Regions from separate parts of the Mesorhizobium sp. WSM4312 genome, predicted to be linked through region 3. Evidence: riboswitches for the same ligand, from Rfam matches in the RefSeq annotation. Region 3 holds a riboswitch; each other region holds the start of a gene.

Region 1 (9,551 bases), on a different contig from region 3:
GCCGGCAACGACGCTGGTCGAGGCATGGACCGAGCTTGGCGTGTCAATCGCGCGCGCCGGGCTGCGCAAACTCATCGTCGTCAATTCGCATGGCGGCAATGAAGAGATCATGGGCATCATCACGCGTGAATTGCGGGTGCGCGAAAAGATGCTGGCGGTGAAGACGAGCTGGCAGCGTTTTGGCCGCCCGGCCGGCATGTACACCGAACTCGAGGACCGCCACGGCATCCATGGCGGCGATGTCGAGACCTCTTTGATGCTGCATTTCCGGCCCGACCTCGTCGACATGGACAAGGCCGATAATTTCGTTTCCAACGTCGCCGGGGCGGAGACGGAATTTTCGCTGCTGCGCCACACCGGCACACACGCCTTCGCCTGGATCGCTGGCGATCTCAACCCGAATGGCGTGGTTGGCGACGCCAGCATCGCGACATCGGAAAAAGGCAGGCTGACGGCAGAGCATCAGGCCGACGGCTTCATCAGCCTGCTCAGGGATGTGCGCAAGGCGAAGCTCGCCGACTGGCTGAGATAGCCGCTTTTAGCCGTCGATCTTCAGCGCGAACGGCGTGCCTTCGAAGGCGTCGGCGCCGCGGCCGATCGACTGGATCGCCTCGATCATCCGGCCGTTGCGATCGAGCAGCGCGTCGGCCACGGCAATGAGCCGTGGATTGGGTGTCGCCGAGGGCGACAGCGCCCGCAGCGTCCATGCCAGTTCGGCCTCGTCGCGTGTCGGCGCCAGAGCGGCGGCGATGATGTAGGCCGAAGCGGTCGAGCGGCTGATGCCGGCATAGCAATGCACGACCATGGGCTTCGCCTGGTCCCAGCGGCGCGCGAAATCGAGCACGTCGCGCACATGCTCCTCGCCAGGCATCGTCATGCCGTCCTGCGCCACCGCTATGTCGTGCATGACCAGATGCAGATGGTTTTCCCGGGCGATCGAGGCCGGTCGCACCACCTCGGTTCCGGCGGCGAGCAGCGACAGCATGCGGTCGGCGCCGCTCCTTGCCACCGTTTCCTCGACCTTTGCCAGCGAGCAGACATGGATCATTGCTTCGAGCCCTTCGATTGATCCTCGCGCCGCGCCGCCCATTCGGCAAGGGCGGATTCGAGCCGCTCCCATTCCACCTCGCTCCCCGGCAGGCCGGCCCGCAACACAAACGGCCGGTCGTTGAAGTGGCGAAGCAGAATGCCCCTCTCGCCAAGCGCCGAAAACAGGCCGGCGCCATCCGGAAGACTGATATAGCGAAACAGCGTGGTGCCGCCCACGACCGGCACGCCGAAACGGCCGAACAATGCGTCCAGCCGCGCGGCTGCCTCGGCGAGCGATGCCCGCATCGCGTTGTGCCAGCCAATATCGGCAAGCGCGCGAAGGCCATAGTCCAGCGCTGGACCGGCCACTGCCCACGGCCCGAATTGCCTTTGCAGCAATTCCACCGTTGGGCGATCGGAAAGCGCGAAGCCAAGCCGCAGCCCGGCCAGGCCAAAGAACTTGCCGAAGGAACGCAGCACGACGATGCCGCCCTGATCGACGTCGCCGGCGAGGCTGTGCTGGCGCGGGCCGACATCCATGAACGCCTCGTCGACGACCAGCAACCCGCCTCTGGCGCGCAGCCCGGCGGCCAATGCCAGCAACCGGTCGCGCTCGACGACGCGCCCATCCGGGTTGTTCGGATTGACGATGATGGCAAGGTCGGCCTGCGCCAGCGCGGCAAAATCGCTGACTTCGCTCACCTGGTGCCCGGCGATCGCCGCGGCTCGCGCATGTTCGGCATAGGTAGGCCCCAGCACCAATGCCTTGCCGGGTCTCACCAGCGATGCCACGCGCGGCAGCAGGATCTGTGTGCCGGGCGCCGCGACGACGTTGGCCGGCGACGGCGCGCTATAGGTACTGGCCGCGATCTCCGTCAACTCCCCCGCCCGCCCCGCTTCCGGCAATCGCGACAGCGAGGTGGCGGGCAGGTTGAAAAGCGGGTAGGAGTGCGGATTGATACCGGTCGAAAGGTCGACGAACGGCAGAGGAGCGCTGGGGAAAAGCGCCCTCGCCCGGCCAAGACTCCCACCATGGTCCACCGCTCCATCAAGAAGCTTCATGTCAGTCCTGATCGCTTTCCTGTCACTGGCCGTCGAATTTGTCCTGGGTTACCCGGACTGGCTCTTCCGCGCCATCGGCCATCCGGTGACGTGGTTCGGCAGGCTGATATCCTTTCTCGACTTGAGGCTCAACCGCGCCACTGATCCCGACGCGTTGCGTCGCCAACGTGGCGTCCAGGCGCTGCTGGTCATCGTGCTGGTGCCGGCGGTGATCGGCCTTTGCGTGCAGCTTGTCCTGCTCTGGTTCGTTCCGCTGGGGTTTTTCATTGCCGCCCTTCTGGCGACATCGCTGCTGTCACAGAAGAGCCTCCACGAACACGTCGAGGCCGTGGCTGACTCGCTCGAATCGGGCGGCCTCGCCATGGGCCGGGTCGCCGTCTCGCGCATAGTCGGCCGCGATCCCGAAGCGCTCGACCGCGCCGCCGTCTGCCGCGCGGCGATCGAGAGCCTGGCCGAGAATTTTTCCGACGGCATCGTCGCCCCCGCCTTCTGGACCGGTGTCGGCGGACTGGCCGGCGGCGCTGCCTACAAGGCTGCCAACACCGCCGATTCGATGATTGGCCACCGCACCCCACGCCACGAGGCTTTCGGCTGGGCGGCGGCGCGCTTCGACGACTGGATCAACCTGCCTGCCTCAAGGCTGACGGCGCTGCTGATCGTGCTGGCGGCTTTCCTGGTCAAAAACGCCGATCCCCGCAGTGCCTGGCAGGCGGTGTGGCGCGATGCCAAAAAGCACCGCTCGCCCAATGCCGGCTGGCCGGAAGCGGCCATGGCCGGCGCGCTTGGCCTGGCGCTTGCCGGGCCGCGCAGCTATGGCGGCATCGTGGTCGACGACGTCTTCATGGGCGAAGGCGGCCGCCGCGACGTCGACAGCGGCGACATCAGGCGGGCGCTGAAACTCTACCGCGTCGCCGATTATCTGCTGATCGCGCTGTTTGGGGTGGTTTCGGTCGTCGTCATTCTGGCCTGAGTAGATCGAAACCCAACCTACCAAGTGACGCGGACTTCCTTTGCGCTTGGATCAGCTGCCTCGCCGAACCTCTTGATCGCATACCCGCCGGCAGCCACGGGAGACGATTTCAATATAGGTTCGATCACGACAAAAAGTCGTTCAGCATCTGGCCCGTACATGTAGAGGACGCACTCACCCTCACCAAACAAATCGCCGTCAAACTCTCCGACCGAACCACCCCCAATGGCTTGCTCTAGCCGTTCCTCCAACGCGCGAACGGATTCGTGCTCTCGCGGCGTTCCAAACTGACCGTCATTGAGACGAAGATAGACGATTACAGCTTGTTCCAAACAACGCTCCTGCTTGCCAAGCGACTAGAACTCGATCCCCTGCTGCGCTTTCACGCCTGCCGAAAAATGGTGCTTGGTCACGCCCATTTCGGTGACCAGGTCCGCCGCCTCGACCAGCGCCGGCTTGGCGTTGCGGCCGGTGACGACGACATGCAGTCCCTCGCGGCGTGCCTTAAGCTCGGCAACCACCTTGTCGAGATCGAGATAATCATAGCGCAGCGCGATGTTGAGTTCGTCAAGCACGACAAGGCTGATCGAGGGATCGGCGATCAACTCCAGCGCCTTGGTCCAGGCAGCCTCGGCGGCAGCGATATCGCGCTTCAGATCCTGCGTCTCCCAGGTAAACCCCTCGCCCATTGCGTGCCAGACGACGCGGTCGCCGAAAGCGGCAAACGCATCCTTCTCGCCGGTGTGCCATTTGCCCTTGATGAACTGCACGACGCCGACGCGCTTGCCGTAGCCAAGCATCCGCAGCGCCAGGCCGAAGGCAGCCGTGGTCTTGCCCTTGCCCGGACCGGTGTTGACGATCAGCAGGCCCTTTTCGACCGTCTTGCTCGCCACCTCGGCATCCTGCACCGCCTTGCGCTTGGCCATCTTGGCGCGATGGCGCTCTTCGTCCTTATTGTCGATGTCGGTCATGTCACTTCACCTTCAGCGGTAGCCCCGCCACCATCAGCAGCACCGTATCGGCGATCACCGCGATCTGCTGGTTGAGCCGGCCGGCCGCGTCTCTGAAGCGGCGTGCCAGCGCATTGTCCGGCACGATGCCTTGCCCGACTTCGTTGGAGACCACGAACCACGATCCGCGCGGCCGCGACAGCACGTCGGCGAGCCGCCGGCATTCTGCGTCCAGATCATGGTCGGCCAGCATATGATTGGTCAGCCACAGCGTCAGACAATCGACAAGCACCGGCTGGTTGTCGGGTAGCGCTTCGAGCGCGCCAGCGAGATCGAGCGGCGCATCGATGGTCGCCCACCCCTCACCGCGCCGCGACCGATGCAACGCGATGCGCTCGCGCATTTCGTCGTCATAGGCTTCAGCGGTGGCGATATAGGCCCATGGCGGCGGCAGCGCCGTCGCCAGGGTTTCGGCATGCGCGCTCTTGCCGGAGCGCGCACCGCCGATGATGAAGGTCAAACTGCGATCAGGCAAAGCTGTCGCGCAGGCTGGTCGCCGTGCCGGTGAAGCGTCCGCGTACCACGCCGACAACCGCGCCGAGCACCAGCCAGAACACCAGATTGGTCAGCGTTACCGCCACCACGAACTGGTGATGCAGGCCTTCGGGGATCGACGTTACGAAGCTGTCCGGCTGCGGCGCACCGACGATATGCGGCGCCACGATCAGGACCACCGCAAGGATCGCCAGCGGCAACGATTTGCGGAAGGCGAGAAGACCCAGGCCAGCCGCTGTCGCCGCCACCGTCGCCCACCACCAGATCTGGCGTTGGGTGAGGTCGGCCACCGGCATGGCCGGTAGTTCCGGCGGCAGACCGAGACCTGGCGCCAGCGTGAAGATGGCAAAGCCGGCAAGACCCCAGAACACGCCCTGGCGCCAATTGCCGATGCCGCCGGCGAATTCCGAAACCGCGACCAGGATCAGCGCGAAGCCGATGCCGGTGACGACATTGGACACCACGTTGAAGGCAAAGCGCTCGAAGCCGTCGGCCGGTGCCCAGCCTTCTTCTTCGGCCGGAGCGGCGGCTGCGGCCGGAGCCGGGGTGGCGGCGCTCATGGCGTTCGATGCCGCCGGTGCGGCGGAGCTCGTGGCGTTGCCGCCGGCGGCCTCAGTTGGCGCCGCAGGTGCGGCGGCATGGTCATGGCTATGGCCGCCTTCGGCCTGCTCGTAGACTTCCGCCTTGAGGATCAGCGGCACGGTTGCATAGGCCTGCATGCAGGCGAGGACGACACCGGCCACGAGCCCTGCGATCGCCGCGATGAACACGACGTTGCGAAACAGATTCATGATGTCAGATCCTCGTCAGTGGCAGGGAAACGCCATCGAATGCCGGTTGTCATGACCTGCATTGTGGACCGCATCGATATGCGAGAAGCCGACAAAGCCGATGATGAACGTGCCGAGCAGCGCGGCAAGCGCCAGCTGCATGAAGCGCGACTGCGAGGAGACGGAGGCGCCGAGGGAGACGGAAGCGGTATTCATATCTTGTCCTTTCACCCTCCACCCGAGGGCCTGTCAGTTTTGCCGTCGTCGGCAGGTCTCCTGGCTCACGGATCAGCGCCCTTCCCCACCTTCCCGAAGACGAATCTTCAGTGGCATATGGAGAGGACTACCGCACACAGTTGCGGGGGCAGCCACGGCATTGGGCAAGAATTTCGCCCGCACCGCATTCCCTCTTGGCTCCAAAACGGAACCGACGACTGCATGACTATAGGGAAAATCGCGACACGCGGCAAACCAAATTCCGCCGGCAAACAGCGCGATTGCGCCATGCCGTCCAGGCACGCCAATTGACATTTCTCCTGGTCGGGTGTCGGCTGGCGCATCAGAGGAAGCCGACCATACAAGGTCGTTTCGGCCGATTTCAGGTTAGGCCATGAATGATATCCGGCTTTTTGGCGCTATTGCGGTCCGACCCGCCGTGCTTGATCTCATATCTCAGTTCGAAACGGCCACAGGATTCACAGTTGCGGTCAAGTGGGAACTCAATCCGGCAGTCAGGAAACAGATCGAGGCTGGGGAACCTTTTGACCTCGTCATCATCAATCCGAACCTGCTTCAGGATCTGACCGCCTTGGGAAAGGTCAGGGCGGGAAGCCAGGTAGCGTTTGGCCGGATCGCAATGGGGGTGGCGGCCAAGGCAGGTAGTCCGCCGCTCGACATTGGCTCCGTGGAAGCATTCGAACAGGCATTGAAGAGCGCCAGATCCATCGCCTACGCCAGTGAAGGAACCAGCGGAGGCTACTTCTCCGGTTTGCTCGAACGCTTGGGAATAGCCGATGAGGTGAAGCCTAAGCTGGTGGCCATACCAGGAGGGCAGACAGCGCCGGCCGTGGGCCGTGGGGAAGCCGAGTTGGGGGTCGTTCCCGTGACTTCGATTCTCGCCGCCGCGCCCGAGGTCATGCTGATCGGTCGGTTTCCGGCGCAACTCCAGAGTTACATCGACTTCGCTATTGGCATCAGCGTGGATCCAACGGACGCGGAAGCCGCCAGGAAGCTGTCGGAATTTCTGACGTCGACGGCCGTTGACGGTATCCTGGCGGCAAAGGGCATCGAGCGCCGCGTGAGGTGAGACGTCAATCCTGAAGTCTGTCCCATCGCGCCACAATGGCGGCGGTGTGCGGCAATTGACAAAGATGCCGGCCGGGTGTCGGCTGGCCGCTTCACAGGAAGCCAGCCATGCAGCCCACTGCCAGCGAGCGCGCCCCTTACAATGGCCTGACCCGGGCCGAATCGACCCTGCCCTCGTCGGCCTATTGGGACGGTGAGAGCTACCAGCTCGACCTCGACGCCATCTGGTACAGAAACTGGCTGCTCGTCTGCCGCGAGGCCGATCTGGCAAAGCCGCTGGCCTTCCGCCGATTCCGCATCGGCACGCAGGACATCATCGTGCTGCGCGACGACACCGGCGCTTTGCGTGCCTTCCACAACACCTGCCGCCATCGTGGCTCGCAGCTTTGCCAGGAGAGCGAGGGCCGGCTGAAGGCGCGGCTGATCACCTGCCCCTACCATGCCTGGTCCTATTCGCTGCGCGGCGACCTCGTGCGCGTGCCATCTAAATCGCTGCCTGATGGATTCGACAAGGCCGACCATCCGCTCTACCGCGTCGCGCTCTCGGTGTGGCGCGGCTTCGTCTTCATCAATCTGCAGGAGGATGCGGCGGGCTCCGCGCAGGCCTCCTTCGACCCGGCCTCCGGCGATCTCGGCAACTGGCCGCTGGAAACGCTGGTATCGGGCCATGTGCTGCGCAAGGTGATGCACTGCAACTGGAAGATCTTTTGGGAGAACTTCAACGAGTGCCTGCACTGCCCGGGCATCCACAAGGACCTGTCGCGCCTGGTGCCAATCTATGGCCGCGGCCTGATGAGCCGGCACGACGATCCCGAATGGACGCGCCACGCCGACAATGACGCGCCGGAGTTTTCCGGAGGCCTGCGTGCCGGCGCCGAGACCTGGTCGCGCGACGGCAAGACGCACGGGCCGGTCTTCTCCGGGTTGACGCCGGCCGAACGCGTCGCCGGCCAGACCTACGCCACCAGCCTGCCCTCAATGTTCATCGTCGGCCATGTCGACTATGTCAGGACGGTACGCCTGGTGCCGCTCGGTCCCGAACAGACGCAGCTTATCGCCGAATGGCTGTTCGCGCCCGAGGCGCTGGCCGCGACCGACATCGACAACATCGTCGCCTTCGGCACACAGGTGCTGGAAGAGGACGCCGCCATCTGCGAGGTCAACCAGAGGGGCCTGCGCTCGATGCGCCACCATGCCGGCGTGCTCATGCCCGAGGAGTATGACCTGCACCGTTTCCACAACTGGGTGCGCGAGCGTCATGCGGCGCTTGCACCAAAGCCGTGATCCTCACAGTGACTTCGGCAGGTATCGCCACGTGACAAAACCGCAAACCGCCGCGAGCAGACCAAGCGTGACGAACACCGAGCCCAGCCCGAAGAAGGCGAGCACCACCGAATAGACCAGCGGCGGCGTCAGTTCGGAAAAATCGAGATAGGTGCGGTAGACCGCCGCCATCTGCGCCCGTTCATAGGAGCGCACCGAACGCATGAAGGCGGTCGAGCCCAGCGCGTCGAGCGCTATGGTGAAGAAGGCGCCGCACAGCAGGAACGCGCCGGTGAGCAGCGGGACGCTCTCTCCGACCGTGCCTGCCGCCAAAAGCATCGCCGACATGGCGAAATAAGCGAATGTCATGGTGCGCCGGCCGCCAAAGCGTTTTCCGGCCTTGCCCCAGAAGATCGCCATGAAGAGCAATGCGTTGCCCGCCGAAACCAGCAGGCCGCCGGCCAGCTTGCCCTCGCCGGTGATCACCATGAACAGCGGCCCATAGACGAAGAACGTCGTCCAGAAGCAGGAGCGGCCGAAGGCGATCAGCCAGGCAAGCCTCAATCTGGGCTGCGCGACGAAGCGGCCGATATTGGCGAGCGGATTGGCCGGCCGTGTCTTGCCGGGCCGGATCGACGGATTGTCGCCCAGCCGATAGGTCCAGAACAGCGCCAAGAGCGCTAGCGCGAACACCGCCACCGCACCATGCGCGGCATAGATACCGAAGCGCGTGTAGAGGAAGATGCCGAGTGTCGGCCCACCGGTCCAGGCAAACATCGACCACGCCATGCGCAGCGATTCGGCCTGCATGAAGTCGGTCTTGCGGATGTGGTCCATGATGTAGAGGTTGAGCGTGATCGAAAGCGCGCTGGCCCCCATGACACGGCACAGCATCCCGGCCAATTGCCCGGCCAGCGTGTGGGTGACGAAGAACAGCGAGCCGATGGCGAGCAGGCAGGCGCCTGCGGTGTAGACCCAGCGCCGGGCAAAGCGGCGGATCAGCATCGGCATGAACAAGGTTACCGACAGGCCGAGCAGCGCCACGATGGTGTAGAGGATCGAGACGATCTGCTCATTATGCAGGATTTCGTAGGCCTGGATCGGGATGACGCTCGACACCGTGGCGCGGGCAAAGGATTCGACCGCATAAAGCGAGGCGAAGGTGCGCGCATCCGCGGCCCTGAGGGCCGGGAGCCAGATTGGATGGCGCACATGGGTGGACATTGCTTCCCCAAAGCAGAATCACCGGCCAAATCTGCCTTGGCCGTTCCCGGACGATTAAGAGGAAACCGACGCATAGGCCGTGAAAAGCGAAGTCGGTCAACGACTTCCCGGCACTGGCCTAAAGCGCCGCTTGATCCAACGCCCCGGCTTCTTCTGTCCGGTCCAACCGTGATAGTTCTCACGCGGGGCTGAATCAGATCGCGAGACCATGACCATCCATACGCCGACCGCACCCGTTCCGGAGCCATCCAGGCGCATCGTCGCCATCGACATCGTGCGCGGCATCGCGCTGCTGGCCATGGCGAGCTACCATTTCACCTGGGACCTGGAATTCTTCGGCTATACCGATCCAGGCCTCACCGCCTTCGGCTGGTGGAAGATCTACGCGCGCTGCATTGCCTCGACCTTCCTGTTCCTGGTCGG
Region 2 (9,551 bases), on a different contig from region 3:
CCTAACGCCTCGAAGACCGGGCGCGCCAGTCATCCCAAAAACATCATCATGCTGACCGCCGACGCCTTCGGGGTGATGCCGCCGATCGCGCGGCTGACCCCGGCGCAGGCGATGTATCATTTCCTCTCCGGCTATACGGCCAAGGTGGCCGGAACCGAAAAGGGCGTCACCGAACCCGAAGCGACGTTTTCGACCTGCTTCGGCGCTCCGTTCATGCCGCGCCACCCCTCGGAATACGGCAATCTGCTGCGCGAGCTCATCGCCAGCCACGGCGCCGATTGCTGGCTGGTCAACACCGGCTGGACCGGTGGCGCCTACGGCACCGGCAAGCGCATGCCGATCAAGGCGACACGCGCTCTGCTGGCCGCCGCGCTCGACGGCTCGCTGAAGACAGCCGAATTCCGCGCCGATGCCAATTTCGGCTTCGAGGTGCCGGTGGCGGTGCCTGGCGTCGATAGCGCCATTCTCGATCCGCGCTCGACCTGGGCCGACAAGCCCGCCTATGACCGCCAGGCGGCAAGACTGGTCGGCATGTTCGCCGTCAACTTCGAGAAATTCGAGCCGCATGTCGATGCAACCGTCATGGGTGCGGCGCCACGCATGCAGGAAGCGGCGGAGTAATCGTCACGTCGCTCAGCACCATTGAAGGCTCGATTTCGATCGGGCCTTTTCTTTTGTCCGCCGCCGCGCCATGACTGCGGCATGCCGATCGACGACGACATCATCATATCGGGCGAAGCCGTGATCCATCCCGGTGACCTGCACGAGGATTTCATCCGCTCGTCGGGGCCCGGTGGCCAGAACGTCAACAAGGTGGCAACCGCCGTGCAACTGCGCTTCGACGCGGCCGGCGCGGCCGGCCTGTCGGAACGCGTGCGTGCCCGCACGATCAAGCTTGCCGGCCAGCGCGCCACCAAGGACGGCGTTATCGTCATCGAGGCCGGGCGCTTCCGCACCCAGGAGCAGAACCGGGCGGACGCCCGGGCGAGGCTCACGGCGCTTGTCGCCAAGGCAGCCGAACCGCCGCCGCCACCCCGCAAGAAGACGCGCCCTTCGAAAGGCGCGGTGGAGCGGCGGCTGAAGAGCAAGGCTGGACGCGGCACGATCAAGAAGCTGCGCGGCCGCGTCGGCGACGACTGATCCGTCTGCCAGAACGTTTTCGGGTCGTTGTCAGCGCCTCCGTGTGGCATTCTTCAAGGTCAAAGCAGCAACCGGATTATCACCGACCTCATGCTCGTTTTGCCCAAAGGCGTCCGTCACATGCCGGCCCATCTCTCCCGCGCTGTTCAGGAGGCGCTGGTCGAAGAGGTGAGAGGCATCGTCCAGCAGGCCCCGCTGTTCGTCCCTGCCATGCCGCGCACCGGCAAGGAGATGAGCGTGCGCATGACCAATTGCGGCCTGCTCGGCTGGGTCACCGACAAGGAGCGCGGCTATCGCTACCAGCCGACGCATCCGCTGACCGGAGAGCCATGGCCGCCGATCCCAGAGGGCCTGCTCAATCTTTGGCGGCAGGTGTCGGGCTATCCGAATCCGCCGGAGGCCTGTCTTATCAATTTCTACACGGCCGACGCGAAGATGGGCCTGCACCAGGACCGCGACGAGGCCGATTTCTCGGCGCCTGTCGTCTCTGTCTCGCTGGGCGACGATTGCCTGTTCAGGGTCGGCCAGACGACGCGCGACGGCGCCACCAAATCGTTCAGGCTGAAGAGCGGCGACGTCGTCGTGCTCGGCGGCGAGGGCCGTCTCGCCTTCCACGGCGTCGACCGCATCTATCCCTCGACCTCGGCGCTGCTCAAGAACGGCGGCAGGATCAATCTGACGCTGCGGCGGGTGACGAAGCCGAACGAGAACGCCTTATAAGCCGATCCTGACGCGCGCCCTACCGAGGTCGCCAGGGTCCTGGAAACAGCCGCAACTGCTTGGCAAGGCTGCCGCGCCGGGGCCGCCCGACGCTGTCACGCCTCTATTTCGAGAGCCGAAAGCGGCTTCGAGCAGCAAGCGAGGATGAAGCCGTCATCGATCTCGTGATCGAGGATGCCGCCATTGTGGCTCATCTCGACGGCGCCGGAGACTTTCTTCACCTTGCAGGTTCCGCACAGGCCGAATTCGCAGGCCGCGGGGATCCGCACACCCGAGGAACGCGCCGTCTGCAGCACGGTCTGGCCGGCGATGCACTCGGCATCGACATCCGAAAGCGCGAAGCGGATCGGTGTTGCCTCGATAGGAACGGCAACGTCTTCCCCAGGCGATGCGGACGGCGCCGGGACTTCCTCAACCGCGGGGGCGGCAAAGCTCTCCTGGTGGTATTTCGTCATGTCGAAGCCGGCGGCTTCAAGCATGCCGCGCACGGCGCGCATGAAAGGATCCGGACCACAGCAGAAGATCTCGCGTTCGCGGAAATCGGGCGCCAGCAGCGGCAGCCGGATCGCGTCGATGCGGCCCATATGGCCATACCAGCCCTCGCGGCTCGACCGCTCCTCGATCATGAAGCCGAGCGACAGGCCCGGCATATGGCCGCCGAGCAGTTCGAGTTCCTTGCGGAAGATGATCTCTTCGGCGCGCCGCGCGCAGTTGACGAAGCCGACATCGGTCCATGGCGCGCAATCGTTCAGCCAGCGCAGCATCGACATCATCGGCGTCACGCCGGAACCGGCCGAGATGAACAGATATTTGGCCGCCGGGTGGCTGTGCAGCGAAAAGTCGCCGCTCGGCCCATAAGCCTTGACGTGCGAACCGGGCACAAGGTGTTCGAACATCCAGCGTGTGCCGATGCTGCCGGCCTGCGCCTTCACCGTCACCGCGATCGAGAACGGCCGTGACGGCGACGACGACAGCGTATAGGTGCGCATCAGCGGTCCGTCCGACGTCGGCAGTTCCAGCGTCACGAACTGGCCCGGCTTGTAGCGGAACCAGGTCTGGTTGTCGGAGCGGAAGGTGAAGGTCTTGACGTCAGGCGCCTCGTCGCTGACGCCGATCACTTCCAGCACCTGCAGCCTGTCGTTCCAGGGCGCCATCTGATCGAGATGGCGATAGAGGCCAAGATCCGTCATCGCGTTCATCCCCAAACCTCTCAGGCGACACTGCGCAAAGCCGGCCGGCCGTCTTGGGCAAGCCGTGGGCCGATGAAGGACGCGTACCATTCGACAAACTGGATCACGCCGCCCTCGTGCAGCTCCGAATAGGGGCCGGGCTCATAGGCCGGCGACAGAATGCCGAAGGCGTTTTCCTCGACGATGCGGCGATCCTGGTCGTTGGTCTCGGTCCAGACATGGGTGAGTTCGGCAAGATCGTAGTCGACGCCCTCGACTGCGTCCTTGTGCACCAGCCATTTGGTCGTCACCGCGGTTTCCGTGGCGCTGATCGGCAGCACGCGGAAGGTGACGGCATGGTCGCCGAGGATGTGGTTCCACGTCGTCGGATAGTGATAGAGCAGCAAGGAGCCGATGCGGTCGGCCGAGACGCTGTCGGACAGGTTCTTCTTCACCGCCCGCTTGCCCGTCATCGTGTAGCTGACCGCATCGCGCAGCAGCGGCGCGCGGGTGGCGCGGTATTGCCCGGCCGGATCGATGCGGAACTTGCTCGGCAGCCCGGCCGCCTCGCATTTGGCCCAGTGTGCCAGCATTTCCGGATCGCTGTCGGCGCCTTGCACGCCGGTCACCGTCGGGGCTTCCGGGAAGGTCTTGCACAGTTCCGGGTGATTGCCGGCGCAATGATAGCACTCGCGGTTGTTTTCCCAGACGAGCTTCCAGTTGCCCTTCTCGACGATCGTGCTCTCGAAGGCGATCTTTGCTTCGCTGAGCCGGTGCGGCTTGAGATAGGGTTCGATCATCGCCCGCATCGGCGCGAAGTCGGCGGGTTCCTTGGCCAGGCAGATGAAGATATAGCCGGCCACGCTTTCGCAGGCGACCGGCTTCAGGCCGAACTGGCTTTTGTCGAAGCCGTCTGCCATCTGGCGGGCAAACAGCAGCCTTCCGTCCAACTCATAGGTCCATTGGTGATAGGGGCAGACCAGCTTGGCGGCCATGCCCTTGTCGGTGTTGCAGACGCGGCTGCCGCGGTGGCGGCAGGAATTGTGGAAGGCGTTGATCTTGCCCTGCTGATCGCGCACCAGCACGACAGGGTAGTCGCCGATCTGTACGGTGATGAAGCTGCCGGGCTTGGGCAGTTCGCAATCATGGCCGACGAACAGCCATTCGCGATACCAGATCAGCTCCATGTCGAGCTTGAAGAAATCGGGATCGGTATAGAAGGGCTGCTCGAGCGAGAAGCCCTCTCTGCGGCCATTCAACAGCCTCAGCATATCGTTGCGCGCATCCATGTCCTGTCCTCATACTTCAAGGACTGAACTGGTGGTGATTGAGGAAGGATGAGACGCAACTCGGCGAAAGCCGGGCACGCGCGATCCGCCTCTTGACCGCCCACCGCGATCAGTCGAGTTCAAAAATCTCGGGCTGGTTTCCGGGCTCTGGAGTGTCCTTGCGGACGGTCGCGACACCTTCCCAGGCTTTTGCCCAGTGGTCTCCCGTTGCGACTTGAACTCCACCACCGTTGCGGGGGCAGCGCCGGATTTTGACCGGCTTCCCAATTCTCCGCCCCGTCGTCACGAAGCGGCACCTGAGATGACATGATCTAATCACGACAGCGTTTGCGACATCGGCATGAAAGCGACATCGTATCCATGCGGCGCGACACGCATGCGCAACGATCAGGTCACGGGCAGCGGTCACGAAAATCGCCTCCGCCGATAGCTGTGCCGGCTGTCAAAATCGACCCGGAACTGGGGCAAAAGAGGTTAACGGTTCGAAAAGTGACTATTAGCAGACTCTAAAATCGAACCGAACGGTTCGTTTCTGTTGACGGTGCGTGCAGGACGGTGTGAACGATGGACCTCCGATACAGTCTGTGACCTTGCGGCTGGCGTTTACTAAGTGGTTGATATCAACAAGAAAAATGCATGGCTCGGAAGCCCTGGCACAATTTCAAGTGGTGGATTCTTGGTCCACACGGAACAACTTCGTGATTGGAAACGGCGAACTGGCTTTCCCACATCGGGCCTGTCCGAACGACGCGATTTCAATCCCAAGACACGCCGCTAGACGGACGGAAAAAATACTGGAGTACCAAAAATGAAAAAGATTGTTCTCACTGCCGCCGCCCTTCTGGCTATTTCCGGCAGCGCCTTTGCTGGTAGCGACCACTATGGTTCGAATGCCGCCGCAGCCGCGGCTGTCGACAGCTCGTACACCGCTTCGACCAACAAGTCGGAGCCGGCTGCTCAGACGCCTGCCCAGGGCGCCGATCGCAACCTCTTCGGCAACAACTAACAACAGATCCCGGCCGACAGCGGGCTTTTCGCCCGCCGCTCTGGCCGACCTTGAGAAATTCAGGAGACTAACATGAGCAAGATCATCCTTGCTGCCGCCGCCGTTCTGGCCATTTCCGGCAGCGCCTTCGCTGGCAGCGACAACTACGGTTCCAACGGTGCCAACCAGTCGGCCGCTGCGGCCGACCATTCCTACACGGCTTCGGTCGACAAGTCGGCTCCGGCCACCCAGCTGCCTGCTCAGCAGGGCGCTGACCGCAACCTCTTCGGCAAGTAATGCCGGTTTACGGGAATGGCGGCGATGCCGGCCATTCCCGTGAAATCCAGAAATTCAGGAGACTAACATGAACAAGATCATCCTTGCTGCCGCCGCCGTTCTGGCCATCTCCGGCAGCGCTTTCGCGGGCAGCGACAATTTTGGTTCCAATGGCGCCAACCAGCCCGCCGTGACTTCGCCCGCCGCAACTTCGATTGACAACTCGCGTACGGCTTCGATCCGCGAGAGCGGCTCGCCTGTCTACAAGCTGCTCAATTCGTCGGGCGACGCGCAGAAGTCCGCTCCTCAGGGCAGCGACCGCAACCTCTTCGGCCGTTAACAGCCGTAGCTGATTTCCAAAAAAGAGCGGCGGGCCTGGCCCGCCGCTCTTTTTTGTTGCCTTGACCCAGCAGGACCGGCGGCCTCAAGCCGCTTTTGCTTCCGGCTTTTGCAGCGCGAAGGAATGTCCGTCCGCATCGAAGATATGCAGGTCCTCGGCATTGGCGCTCAGCCGCAATGTCGAACCGCGCTTGACCTCGACATTGCCCGGCAGTTTGGTCACCAGCGGCAGGTCGGCGCGGCCGATATCGACATAGACCAGCTGGACCTCGCCGAGCTGCTCGACATAGTCGACCGTTCCCTCGAACAGATAGTCCGCGCCGCTGGCGATCATCAGGTCTTCCGGCCGCACGCCGAAACTGACCGCCGCGCCCTTGGCCGAGGCCGGCGTGGTGATCGGCACCGCCGCCTTGCGGCCGCCGACATGGCTGACGACGGTCGGGTTGCCGGTCTTGTCGATGGTTGCCGGCAGGATGTTCATGGCCGGTGAGCCGATGAACTGGGCGACGAACAGATTGCCGGGTTTCTTGTAAAGGTCCATCGGCGTGCCGACCTGTTCGACATGGCCGTCCTTCAGCACCACGATGCGGTCGGCCAGCGTCATCGCCTCGACCTGGTCGTGGGTGACATAGATCATCGTCGTGTTGGGCATCGATTCCTTGAGCTTGGCGATCTCGATGCGCGTGGCGACGCGTAGCGCGGCGTCAAGGTTCGACAGCGGCTCGTCGAACAGGAACACTTTCGGATTGCGCACGATGGCGCGGCCGATGGCGACACGCTGGCGCTGGCCGCCCGACATCGCCTTGGGCAGCCGGTCGAGATACTTGGTCAATTGCAGGATTTCCGCCGCCTGGCGCACGCGGCGGTCGATCTCGGCCTTGTTCTCCTTGCCGATCTTCATCGAGAACGCCATGTTGTCGTAGACCGTCATATGCGGATAGAGCGCGTAGGACTGGAACACCATGGCGATGCCGCGCTTGGACGGCGGCACGTCGTTGACAACGTCGCCATCGATCTTGAGTTCGCCCGACGTGATTTCCTCGAGCCCGGCGATCGAGCGCAGCAAGGTCGACTTGCCGCAGCCCGATGGACCGACGAAGACGATGAACTCGCCCGATTTGATATCGAGGTCGATGCCGTGGAGAATGTTGAGATTGCCGTAGGACTTCTTCACTTGTCTCAGATTGACATCGGCCATTGGTGTCCTCCCAGTGATTTCCTCAAAGATTTCAGTCTATGCGCCCGAACCAGGCGCCGTAGCCGCCAAGCTCGATCGAACCGGTGCTCGCCTGCCCGGAAAACCCGTGTCCCGGCAAAGGTTGCAGTGATCGGCTGCCAAGGTCAACCTTGGCCGGCTTGGCGCCCAGGTTGAAGACGCAGACAACCTGCTCGTTGCCGGCGCGGCGCGTGAAGGCGACGGTGTCGCCCTCGCTTTCGATGAAGGTGATGTCGCCCTTGGCCAGAGCCGGATGGGCGCGGCGGAAGGTCAGGAAGCGCCGATAGTGCTCGAGCAGCGAAGCCTGGTCGCCTTGCTGGACATTGACGGCCTGCGCCAGATGCTTGGCCGGCACCGGCAGCCAGGGCTTGGCCTGGGAAAAGCCGCCATTCCTGGCGCCGCCATCCCACACCATGGGCGTACGGCAGCCGTCGCGGCCCTTGAACTCCGGCCAGAAGCGGATGCCATAGGGGTCCTGCAGGTCCTCGAAGCGCAGTTCGGCCTCGCCCAGCCCGAGTTCCTCGCCCTGGTAGATGCAGACCGAGCCGCGCAGCGACATCAGCAATGCCGAGATGACCTTGAGATAGGCGACAGGGTCGGCTTCGCCGGCGGCCCAGCGCGAGGCCGGGCGCATCACGTCATGGTTGGAAAACGCCCAGCACGACCAGCCGTCGCTGGCGACCTTGCCAAAGGCTTCCAGCACCGAGCGCACCTTGGCGGCGCTGATCTTTTCCGGCGCCAGGAAGTCGAAGGAATAGCACATGTGCACGCGCTTGCCGCCGGCCGTGTAGGCGGCCACGACTTCCAGCCCGCGCTGCGAATCGCCGACCTCGCCGACGGCGGCGGTTGCCGGATATTCGTCGAGCAAAGCGCGGAAGCGTTCGAGGAAGCCGAGATTTTCCGGGCGGCTCTTGTCGTAGAGATGGTCCTGGTAGTTGTAGGGATTGACCGCCGGCGCGGTCTGGTCGTTGCGTTCTTCCGGCGGCAGCGGCGGATTGTTTTCCAGGCCCTGACTGTGGAAGTAGAAATTGATCGTGTCGAGGCGAAAGCCGTCGACGCCGCGTTCCAGCCAAAAGCGGGTGACGTCGAGCAGCGCATCCTGGACTTCACGGTTGTGGAAATTGAGGTCGGGCTGCTCGGCCAGGAAATTGTGCAGGTAATATTGCTGGCGGCTGGTGTCCCACTGCCAGGCCGACCCCCCGAAGATCGACAGCCAGTTGTTGGGCGGCGTCCCGTCGGGCCTGGCGTCCGCCCAGACATACCAGTCGGCCTTGGAATTGCTACGGCTCGACCGGCTTTCCTTGAACCAGGGATGGATGTCGGCCGTATGCGACAGCACTTCGTCGATCATCACCTTGAGACCCAGCCGGTGCGCCTCCGCCGTCAGCGCGTCGAAATCGGCCAGCGTGCCGAACATCGGGTCGACGTCGCAATAGTCCGAGACGTCATAGCCGAAATCCTTCATCGGCGATTTGAAGAAGGGCGAGATCCAGATGGCGTCCGCGCCGAGCGCGGCGATGTAGGGCAGCCGTCCGATGATGCCCTTGAGGTCGCCGATGCCGTCGCCGTTCGAATCCTGGTAGCTGCGCGGATAGATCTGGTAGATCACCGCGCCTCGCCACCAGTCGCGATCGATGGCGAGGTCGGGGTTCGAACTGGCTTTCAAAGCGGATTGCATGGTTTCAGCCTCCTTTCACCGAGCCGGCGAGCAGCCCGCGGACGAAATAGCGCTGCAGTGAGAAAAAGACGATTAGCGGCACGATGATGGTGATGAAGGCCGATGTCGTCAGGATCTCCCAGTTGCCGCCGCGAGAGCCGAGCAGCGCGTTGAGCTTGGCCGTCAACACGATCTGGTCGGGTGCCGTACCAAGGAAAACCATCGCCACCAGGAGATCGTTCCATACCCACAGGAATTGGAAGATGGCGAAGGAGGCCAGCACCGGGAAGGACAGCGGCAGCACGATCTTGACGAAGATCTCGAAATCGCTGGCGCCGTCGATGCGGGCCGATTCCATGATCTCGCGCGGCAGGCCGGCGATATAGCTCCTCAGCAGGTAGATGGCGAAAGGCAGGCCGAAGCCGGTATGCGCCAGCCAGATGCCGAGATAGGTCTTCGACGGCACGCCGAAGAAAGTACCGACACCGTTATAGAGCTTGAGCAGCGGGATCAGCGACATCTGCAGCGGCACTACCAGCAGGCCGATGATGACCGCGATCAGCAGCGCACGGCCGGGAAACCGCATCCAGGCCAGCGCATAGGCGGCAAAGGCGGCGATCAGGATCGGGATGACCGTCGCCGGTATGGTGACGGTCAGCGAATTCATGAACGAGCGGCCGATGCCTTCCGAGAACAGCACCGTCTGGTAGTTGTCGGGGGTGAATTTCGGCGGCGCCGACGAAGCATAGTAGAGACGCTG
Region 3 (9,551 bases):
GACATCATCTGCGCGGTGGAGGCCGAATGCGCGCGCCTCGGCCTCATGGTCTTCCTCTCCGACACGCAGGAGGATCCCGACCGCGAGCTTTCGGTGGTGCGCGCGTTCCACCAGCGTCGCGTCGACGGTGTCATCCTGGCGCCGTCGGGCGCGCCGCAGCGCGCTATCGATTACCTGGCCGAGAAGAAGCTGCCCTGCGTGCTCATCGACCGTTTCGCCGACGAGCGCTTCGACCAGATCGGCGTCGAGAACCAGTCATCGATGCGCGCGCTGATCGACCATGTCGCCGCCTTCGGCCACACGCGCATCGGCTATATCGCCGGCCAGCCGGGCCTGGCGACGACGCGCGAACGCGTCGAGGCCTTTCGCGCCTCGCTGGTCGCCAATGGACTTGAATGCCTGCCGCACTATGTCTCGCCGGAGAATGTCGACACGGCGAGCGCGACCGCATCGACCCATGCGATCCTGTCTCTGCCGTCGCCGCCCACCGCACTGGTCACGGGCAACAACATGACGACCATCGGGGCAGTTCGCGCCATCCGCGAGAGGGGGCTCTCCATCCCCGGCGACCTCTCGCTAGCCGGCTTCGACGACTTCGAATGGGCCGATTGTTTCGAGCCGCGGCTGACACTGGTCGCGCAACCCTGCACCGAGATCGGACGGCAGGCGGCCGCCCTGCTGTGCGCTCGCATCGCATCGACCGACCTGGAGCCGCAGGCGGTGCGGTTGCGGGCGGCGCTGCAGGTGCGAGAGTCCTGCGCGAGGCCGGCCTCCCATGAGGTCAGCCCCATGAGGTCGGCATGAGCGCGCCGCTGCTTTCCGTCACCGGCGCGGTCAAGCGCTTCGGCGGCGTCCAGGCGCTGCGCGGCGTCGACTTCGACCTCAAGGCGGGCGAGATCCATGCCCTGCTTGGCGAAAACGGCGCCGGCAAATCGACGCTGATGAACCTGTTGTCGGGCGTCTACACGCCGGACGAGGGCACCATCCACATCGACGGCAAGCAGGTAGCCTTCAACAACCCGCGCGAGGCGCAGGCGGCCGGCATCGCCACGATCTTCCAGGAACTCGACCTGGTGCCGACGCTCGACGTCGCCGCCAACCTTTTCCTTGGCCGCGAGTTGATGCGGCCGGGTGGTTTCCTCGACGTGCCGGCAATGCGCAGCGAAGCGCGCAAGCGTCTCGAAGCCATCGAATTGGCCATCGATCCGGCCAGCATGGTGGCGAACCTGTCGATCGGCCAGCGCCAGGTCGTGGCGATCGTCAAGGCGCTGTCCTACGCCTCGCGCGTGCTGATCATGGACGAGCCGACGGCGGCACTCACGGTAGGTGAGGTCGACAGGCTGTTCGACATCATGCGCAAGCTCGCCGCCAGCGGCGTCGGCATCGTCTACATCTCGCATCGCCTAGAGGAGGTACCGCAGATCGCCGACCGGGTGACGGTCATGCGCGACGGTCGCGTCGCCGGCGTCACCGAGCCGCACGCGCCGCAGGCCGAACTGGTCCGGCTTCTGGTCGGCCGGCCGCTGGATGAGCTTTATCCCGAGCGGTCGACGAAGGCCGGCAAGACGCTGCTCAGCTTGCGCGATGCCAGCTTCAGGCTCGCCCATGAAAGCGCCGGCTGGCAGCCGCCGAGCGGCGTCTCGCTCGACGTCAAGGCGGGCGAGATCGTCGGGTTGGCCGGCATCATGGGGGCTGGGCGCACCGAATTGCTCAGCGCGCTCTATGGCACCGGCCTGTCCGGCCGTTGGGAAGGCGAGGTCGCCATCGATGGCCGGCCTGTAAGGCTGGATTCGATCAGGGCGGCCCGCGCGGCCGGCATCGCCTTCGTCACCGACGACCGGCGCGGCAGCGGGCTGATGCTCAGAATGGCGGTGGGCCTCAACCTGGTGATGTCGGTGATCCGCCGCATCTCGCCCCTCGGCCTGATGTCGCAGCGCCGCCAGGCGGATGCGGTAAAGCAGTCCTTCGGCCAGTTCGATATCAGGCCGAAGAATCCCGACATCGCCGTCGGCGCGCTTTCCGGCGGCAACCAGCAGAAGGTGGTGCTGGCCAAGGAGATCCTCGGCAATCCCCGTCTGCTGCTGCTCGACGAGCCGACTCGCGGCGTCGATGTCGGCGCCAAGGGCGAGATCTACGCGCGGCTGAGGCAGTTGGCGGCGCAGGGGCTCGGCATATTGGTCGCGTCCAGCGAGATGCCGGAGCTCATCGGCCTGTGCGACCGGATCGTGGTGCTGCGCCAGGGGCGCAACGTGGCGGAATTCATCGGCGGCGTCGACGAGCACACAGTGCTTGACGCGGCAAATGGCAGGGAGGCCTGATGTCTGACCAGAAGATTTCGGTGGCAGCGAGCCCGGCTGTGCCGGCGGCAGCGCCAAAGCATCGCGATCCGCTCGCCCTTGTGGTGCGCTTCCAGAGCCTGATCGGCCTGGTGGTGGTGGCGATCGGCGGCATCATCTTCTCGCCGCGCCGGCACGGCCAGATCCTGTTCCTCGATCCCGACAACATCGCCAACATCGTGCGCGCCGTCTCGGAGACCGGAATCATCGCCATCGGCATGACTTTCGTCATCATCACCGCCGGCATCGACCTGTCGGTTGGCGCGGTGCTCGGGCTGTCCAGCGTCGTCACCGCATCGATGATGATCTCGGGTGGCTTCGGGCTCATTCCCACCATCCTCGCCGTGCTTATCATGGGCATCGTCTTCGGCGCCATCCAGGGCACCATCTCCACCCGCTTCCGGCTGGAACCGTTCATCGTCACGCTCGCCGGCCTGCAGGCGGCGCGCGGCCTGGCGCTGGTCGTCTCGGGCAACCAGTACATCAACATTTCCTATGGCGACGGACCGGGCCTGGCACCGCCGGTGTTCGCGATCCTCGGCGAGCGGTTGTTCAACAACACCGTGCCGGTCGCCACCATCGTCTTTATCGTCTTTGCCGCGATCGCAACGATCGTGCTCAACACGACGCGCTTCGGCCGCTATGTCTTTGCCGTTGGCGGCAATGAGCGCGCGGCGCGAATTTCGGGCGTGCCCGTTTCGATGGTGAAGATCTCGGTCTATGCCATCACCGGTTTTGCCTCGGCCCTTGCCGGCATCGTCCATGCCGGCCAGTTCAATTTCGGCAGCGCCAATGACGGCATGGGCTACGAGCTCACCGCGATCGCCGCCGTGGTCATCGGCGGCACAAGCCTGTTTGGCGGCGCCGGCTCGATGGTCGGCACCGTTGCCGGCACCATCATGCTCGGCGCGCTCGCCAACATCCTGCAGCTGAACAACATCACGCCCGCCATGCAGTTGCTCGCGACCGCCGCGATCATCGTGCTGGCGGCGGTGCTTCAATCCCTCGTTCGCCGCCGCGAGGGGTTGGGTCGTTAGGAGGAAGGCGGCAACAAAGTCGAAGTCAAACCAAGGTCTGGCCCCCCGGCCCGACGAGGAGGAGAGCGAGTATGAAAACCACAAGACAAGGAACGAGGAACACGCTTCATGCCGTGCTTCTGGCAGGCGCGGGCCTGTGCATTGCAGGAGCCGCCCAGGCCGCCGACCCGATGGTCAAGGCCTGCGCCAAGGACGGCCAGTTCATCATCGGCTTCTCGCAGGCCAACAACGCCGAACCCTATCGCCAGCATGTCAATGACGAACTGACGGCGGCGGCCAAGGCCGTGCCGGGCTTCACGCTGCAGATCGCCGACGGCGCCGGCAACGTCAACACGCAGACCTCGCAGGTCGACAATTTCATCACCCAGAAAGTCGATCTGCTGCTGATCTCGCCCTTCGAGGCGGCACCGCTGACGCCGGCGGTGAAGCGCGCCATGGATGCCGGCATCCCGGTCATCGAGCTCGACCGCAAGACGGTCGGCGATCCCGGCAAGGACTACACCGCCTTCATCGGCGGCGACAATTACAAGATCGCGCTCGAGGCCGGCAAATACACCGCCAAGACCTTGCTGCCGGATGGCGGCGAGGCGGCGGTGCTGGAAGGCTTGCCGAGCTCGACGCCGGCGGTGGAGCGGCTGAACGGCTTCAAGGACGGCGTCAAGGGGAATGCCAAGATCCAGGTCGTCGCCGAGCAGGCCGCCGACTGGGTGCCGGACAAAGCCCAGACCGCCTTTGCCGCCATGCTGCAGGCGCATCCCGACATCAAGGTGCTCTATGCCTCCAACGACATGATGGCGGCCGGCGCGCTGCTTGCCGCCAAGGGAGCCGGCAAGGACGTCAAGATCATCGGCACCGACGGCCTGCCTGGACCGGCCGGCGGCATCGAGGCCGTCGCCAAGGGCGACTGGGCGGCAACCTTCACCTACCCGACGGGTGCGAAGGAAGCGATCGAGATGTCGAAGAAGATCCTGCTCGACTGCTCGACCTCGGTGGAGCCGACGGTAACGGTCGAGACGACGGCGATCACGGCGGAGAATGCCAAGCAGCTGATGGGGAAGTGAGGGGCGATTAGAGCTCGGCGCTGAGGTTGAGACAGCAAGGCCCCGCGCGGGGCCTTGCTTTTTTGCTATTGCTAGATCTGGTCGTGCTCGTGCCAGCTTCGGCCCGCCACCCCAGTCGCTTACTTTGCGTTTAGCCCCGTCATGTAAGGATCCGTAATCCCAAGGGGGCGCGAATGCTGGATAATTACGAGGCCGACCGGTTTGGCGTGATTCACCAGATCGACGTCACACCGATCAAATACGACAAGCAGTACATTTCCTATTACGAGGATCTGAGCGACCGGACCATCAAGCTCGGCTATCAGCGGCTTGGCTGGGTGCTGGGGATCACCGGTGAACTACCGCGGTCCGTGCTGGAGATTGGCTATGGCACCGGCACCTTTGTCGAGGCCGCCAAAATTACCGGGGTTGCCGACTGTGCCGGCTGCGACATCACCAGATTTCCGCTGCCCGAGGGCGTCCGCTTTGTCGATTGGGACGAGGCGCTCGCCGGCTCGTGGGATCTGGTCGCCATGTTCGACGTGCTCGAGCACATTCCGGATCTGGGTTTCCTCGCCCGCCTTCAGACCCGCCACCTGGCCATCGCCGTCCCTTACTGCCGCTGGCGTGAACTCGGCGCCGACGGCGAAGCGTGGTTCCGGGCGTGGCGCATGCGTCTGCCCAACGAGCACCTGCACCATTTCGACCGTGACTCGCTGGTGGCGCTCCTCGCGCATTACGGCTTCGAATGCGTGACGCTGAATTGCTTTGAAGACGGGATCAGACTGCGGCCGGGCGAAGCGGGTCCGAATATTCTGTCAGGCTTTTTCAGAAAGCTATAGGCCGGTTCCTCGGCGACCGCGGCCAGGTGTCGTGCCTCCTGCCTGGTGACCGCTCGCGGCTGAAAACCGCAGCCGCGCCGAAGCCGCATTGCGCGACGACAGGGGTTGACATCGCCGCGAAACATCGCTTCAAACGTAATGTTATTACATATGGGGCATGTGGCGACGGCGTCGCAAAAAACTCATTGCGATGCGATCGACGGAAATCTACGGTGGGTGCGTGATGGTCCCCGCGCCGAAAGGCAAGGGGTGAAAAGGGAACACGGTGAGACCTCAAAAGGTCGAGGCCGTGGCTGCCCCCGCAACTGTAAGCGGTGAGCAAGATCCGACATGCCACTGGCCGGCAAGGCTGGGAAGGCTGGATTGCGCCGAGACCCGCGAGCCAGGAGACCTGCCATCAACTGAGTTGACCGGACGGGGTGTGCCGGGAGGAGGCGTGGACGTCGGTCTTGTCGGCCGGCTCGCCAACATCCTTCCGTCGCCAGTTTTGAAAGTGACGGAAAGTTGGACGGCGCCATCGATCATCGTATCATCGTGTGCACGCTTTGCCGCGACGTTCCGACCGGCATCAGGTCGGGCGAAACCCTGTGCGTCGATTTGCGCTCCCGGCTCGCAGCCTGCCATGAACCCGCCGTGGCGCATGGCTTCACGGTCGAAGGCGTCGAATGCATGGCGGCCTGCGCGCGGCCGCTGACGGTGGCCTTCCAGGCGCCGGGCAAGGCCTCCTATCTCTTCGGCTCCATCGACGCCGAGGCCGACGCCGGCGATCTCCTGCGATTTGCCCGACTTTACGCCTCGCTCGCCGACGGCTGGTGCAATTCCGGACAACGTCCGCCGCGACTGGCCGGCAAGACACTGGCCCGCATTCCCGGGCCGGCCAAGTTTCCGGGCAACAGCCGATGACAATGCCACTCCTCGAAGCGCGCGACCTCAGCGCCATGGTCAATGGCCGGCATCTGGTCCACGCCGTCAGCCTGTCGGTGGCCTCGGGCGATCGCCTTGCCATCATCGGCCCCAATGGCGCCGGCAAGACCACGCTGCTGCGCATGCTGTCGGGCATGCTCAGGCCAAGTGCGGGCGAGGTGAAGCTTGGCGGGCGCCGCCTGGACCGTATCGCGACCGCCGAGCGGGCCCTGCATATCGCCGTCGTCGGCCAGACCGACCAGCCGGACCCGCGGCTGGCGGTGATCGACTATGTCGAGCTCGGCCGCGTCCCGCATGCCGGCCTGAGACGCAGGAGCGAGGAGCGCGACATCGTCGTCGACGCGTTGCGCCGGACCGGCCTGTTGCCGCTGCTTGGCCGCACCATCGGCTCGCTGTCGGGCGGCGAACGCCAGCGCGCCCAACTGGCGCGCGCCATCGCGCAGCAACCGAAAGTGCTGTTCCTCGACGAGCCGACCAACCATCTCGATCCGCGCGCCCGCGGCGAGCTGCTCGAGCTCGTGGCCGGCTTCGGCATGACGGTGATCGCCGTGCTGCACGATCTGGCCCTGGTGGCGCCCTTCGCCACCAGGGTCGCGGTGATGAACGAGGCGCGGCTGCATGCGCTGGCGGCACCCCGCGAAGCGCTGACGCAAAAGCTGATCCGCGAGATTTTCGGCGTCGACGTGTTTCGCCTGCGCCATCCGACCGAAGACCGCGAACTCACGGTGTTCGATGTTCCGAACCGCGCCGCGCCGCCATCCTGATCGAGCCCATCCCTCATCCGACACTGTTCAGCCAAGGAGCAAAATCCGTGAAACGCCTCGCCCTGTCGCTCGTCTTCTTGCTGCTGGCCCCGGCAGCCTTCGCCTTCCCGGTCACCGTCGACAGCTGCGGCAAGCCGCTGACCTTCGACGCGCCGCCCAAGCGCGCCGTCATCCATGATCTCAACATGGCCGAAATGGCCTTCGCGCTGAAGCTGCAGCCGTCGATCGTCGGCCTGACCGGCATCACCGGATGGTACAAGGTCGGCCCCGAGTTCAAGGCCGAGCAGGGTTCCATCCCGGAACTGGCGCCCAAATACCCGACGCTCGAAAACCTCGTCGCCGTCGAGCCCGATTTCTTCTTCGCCGGCTGGTACTATGGCATGAAGCCGGGTGGCGACGTGACGCCCGACACGCTCGCCCCGCACGGCATCAAGACCCTGGTGCTGACCGAAAGCTGCGTCCATCTCGACAAGAACCGTCCGGCCGCCTCGATGGACCTGCTCTATGGCGATGTCGAAAAGCTGGGCAAGATCTTCGGCAAGGACGCGGACGCGGAGAAGCTTGTCTCCCGCTGGAAGGCGCAACTCGCGGAAATCATCGCCAAGGTTGGCGACCGCAAGGGGACGCGGGTATTCCTCTATGATTCCGGCGAGGACAAGCCGTTCACATCAGGCAAATTCGCCATTCCGAGCGCCATGATCGCGGCGGCGGGTGGCGACAACATCATGGCCGACATGGACACCAGCTGGGGCAACACGGACTGGGAAACCGTGGCGTCGCGCAATCCGCAGTTCCTCATCCTGCTCGATTACCAGGATGGCGGCGGCTACAAGAAACTGCTCGATTTCTTGAAGGCGCATCCGGCGATGAAGGAGACGGACGCGGTCAAGAACGAGCGCTTCGTGGCGCTGCGCTATGCCGAACTGACGCCCGGGCCGGCAAACATCGAGGCGATCGGCAAGATCGCCAGGGCGATGCATCCGGAAGCGTTCTGATGCTTGTTGCCCCTGGGCATAAATCCGGCGCGCTTTCGGGACACAAGGCATTCGCGCTAGCGATGGTGGCGGGCACGATGGCGATCGTCGCCCTCGTGCTGCTGTCGATCGCCTATGGTTCGACGCTGATCCCACTCACCGACGTCATCGCCTCGCTTGGCCAGGCCGTTGGATTGAACGAACACCAGGTGTCTGGCCCGGTCGGCAAGATCGTCGTCGATCTCAGGCTGCCGCGCACGATCCTGGCGGTGTGTGTCGGCGGCGGCCTCGGCATAACAGGCGCGTTGCTGCAGACGGTGACCCGCAACGATCTTGCCGATCCCTTCCTGTTCGGCCTGTCGTCGGGGGCGGCGGCCGGTGCCGTTTCCGTCATCACCGTCTTTGGTGACACTTTCGGCATCTGGACCTTGCCGGTCGCTGCCTTCACCGGCGGCACACTGGCCGCCTGCATCGTCCTGCTGCTGGTCGCGCGGGTGAGGGGGCAGGGACCCGAACGGCTGATCCTCGCCGGCCTTGCCGTCTCCTTCCTGTTCACGGCCTTGACCAACTATCTGGTTTTTGCCGGTGACCAGCGCGCCGCCCATTCGGTGCTGTTCTGGACGATGGGCGGGCTCGGGCTGGCGCGCTGGGACAATGTCTGGCTAGGCGCCTTGGGCGCCGGCACGATTGCAGCCTACGGGCTGTGGAACCACCGCAGGCTGGACGCCTTCCTTGCGGGTGAAAGTGCCGCCGAAAGCCTTGGCGTGCCGGTGGCGCGGATGCGCAGGGCGACGTTTCTCGTCGCCGCCTTTTCGACGGCAATTCTCGTCTCGGTTGCCGGCGTCATCGGCTTTGTCGGGCTTATGATCCCGCATCTGTCGCGGCCGCTGGCCGGTCCCTTGCATCTGCGCCTGATCGCCAGCTGTGCGCTGTTCGGGGCGGTGCTACTGCTGGCAAGCGATCTTCTGGCGCGGACCCTGCTGCCGCCGCAGGAACTGCCGATCGGCATCATCACCAGCTCGCTCGGCGCCCTCTTCGTCGTCACGCTGGTCGTGAGAAACCGGCTCTGACCGCAAGAGCAATTCCAGGAAAAGTGTGAAGCGGTTTTCCGTCCGGAATTGCGTTAAAACAAAGAGGCCAGAGCTTGCCGTCTCAGACCGTCCAGAAATAGCGCACGATGTGAAAGAAGATGGGGGCAGCGAAGATCAGGCTGTCGGTACGGTCCATCATGCCGCCATGGCCTTCTATCAGATGGCCCCAGTCCTTGACGCCCTGGTCGCGCTTGATGGCCGAGGCGACCAGCCCTCCCAGAAACCCCATCGAACAGACGACGAAGGCGACACACGCCGCCTGCAGGGGCGTGAATGGCGTCACGAACGACAGCAGAGCGCCGAGCAGGCTCGCCGACACCACTCCGCCGATCAGGCCCTCCCAGGTTTTCGACGGCGATACGGTCGGCGAAAACCGGTGTTTTCCGAACAGCTTGCCGAAGATGTATTGCAGCACGTCGCTGCCTTGCACGACGATGACCAGGAAGGCGATCAGCAACAAATTGCGGCCTTCGAAGCCCGGCACGTCGAGCGTCAGCAGCGCTGGAACATGGCTGACGCAATAGACGGAGATCATCACCGCCC

What was found. A riboswitch is a leader RNA that binds a small molecule or an ion and turns the genes downstream of it on or off. The one in region 3 is predicted to bind cobalamin.
Region 1: another riboswitch for cobalamin. It lies ahead of CK228_RS07475 (CbtB domain-containing protein); the one in region 3 lies ahead of CK228_RS15150 (DUF1636 family protein).
Region 2: another riboswitch for cobalamin. It lies ahead of CK228_RS23595 (aromatic ring-hydroxylating dioxygenase subunit alpha); the one in region 3 lies ahead of CK228_RS15150 (DUF1636 family protein).

What each region holds. Positions count from the first base shown of each region.
Region 1 is NZ_NSFU01000004.1:79,366-88,916, reverse strand. It holds gene CK228_RS07515 (creatininase family protein) at 1-532, shown strand, start outside; gene CK228_RS07510 (tyrosine phosphatase family protein) at 539-1,048, opposite strand; gene cobD (threonine-phosphate decarboxylase CobD) at 1,045-2,091, opposite strand; gene cbiB (adenosylcobinamide-phosphate synthase CbiB) at 2,090-3,061, shown strand; gene CK228_RS07495 (hypothetical protein) at 3,079-3,393, opposite strand; gene cobO (cob(I)yrinic acid a,c-diamide adenosyltransferase) at 3,418-4,032, opposite strand; gene cobU (bifunctional adenosylcobinamide kinase/adenosylcobinamide-phosphate guanylyltransferase) at 4,034-4,546, opposite strand; gene CK228_RS07480 (CbtA family protein) at 4,539-5,357, opposite strand; gene CK228_RS07475 (CbtB domain-containing protein) at 5,373-5,552, opposite strand; cobalamin riboswitch at 5,585-5,783, opposite strand; gene CK228_RS07470 (substrate-binding domain-containing protein) at 5,947-6,642, shown strand; gene CK228_RS07465 (aromatic ring-hydroxylating dioxygenase subunit alpha) at 6,750-7,925, shown strand; gene CK228_RS07460 (MFS transporter) at 7,929-9,128, opposite strand; gene CK228_RS07455 (DUF1624 domain-containing protein) at 9,337-9,551, shown strand, end outside.
Region 2 is NZ_NSFU01000014.1:82,070-91,620, forward strand. It holds gene CK228_RS23575 (phosphoenolpyruvate carboxykinase) at 1-621, shown strand, start outside; gene arfB (alternative ribosome rescue aminoacyl-tRNA hydrolase ArfB) at 703-1,140, shown strand; gene CK228_RS23585 (alpha-ketoglutarate-dependent dioxygenase AlkB) at 1,231-1,860, shown strand; gene CK228_RS23590 (hybrid-cluster NAD(P)-dependent oxidoreductase) at 1,956-3,050, opposite strand; gene CK228_RS23595 (aromatic ring-hydroxylating dioxygenase subunit alpha) at 3,071-4,318, opposite strand; cobalamin riboswitch at 4,432-4,633, opposite strand; gene CK228_RS23600 (DUF680 domain-containing protein) at 5,127-5,324, shown strand; gene CK228_RS23605 (DUF680 domain-containing protein) at 5,397-5,600, shown strand; gene CK228_RS23610 (DUF680 domain-containing protein) at 5,668-5,919, shown strand; gene ugpC (sn-glycerol-3-phosphate ABC transporter ATP-binding protein UgpC) at 6,004-7,116, opposite strand; gene CK228_RS23620 (alpha-glucosidase family protein) at 7,148-8,812, opposite strand; gene CK228_RS23625 (carbohydrate ABC transporter permease) at 8,817-9,551, opposite strand, start outside.
Region 3 is NZ_NSFU01000008.1:140,277-149,827, forward strand. It holds gene CK228_RS15125 (LacI family DNA-binding transcriptional regulator) at 1-804, shown strand, start outside; gene CK228_RS15130 (sugar ABC transporter ATP-binding protein) at 801-2,318, shown strand; gene CK228_RS15135 (ABC transporter permease) at 2,318-3,373, shown strand; gene CK228_RS15140 (substrate-binding domain-containing protein) at 3,445-4,434, shown strand; gene CK228_RS15145 (class I SAM-dependent methyltransferase) at 4,608-5,255, shown strand; cobalamin riboswitch at 5,463-5,669, shown strand; gene CK228_RS15150 (DUF1636 family protein) at 5,760-6,158, shown strand; gene CK228_RS15155 (ABC transporter ATP-binding protein) at 6,155-6,943, shown strand; gene CK228_RS15160 (ABC transporter substrate-binding protein) at 6,991-7,938, shown strand; gene CK228_RS15165 (iron ABC transporter permease) at 7,938-8,987, shown strand; gene CK228_RS15170 (phosphatidate cytidylyltransferase) at 9,070-9,551, opposite strand, start outside.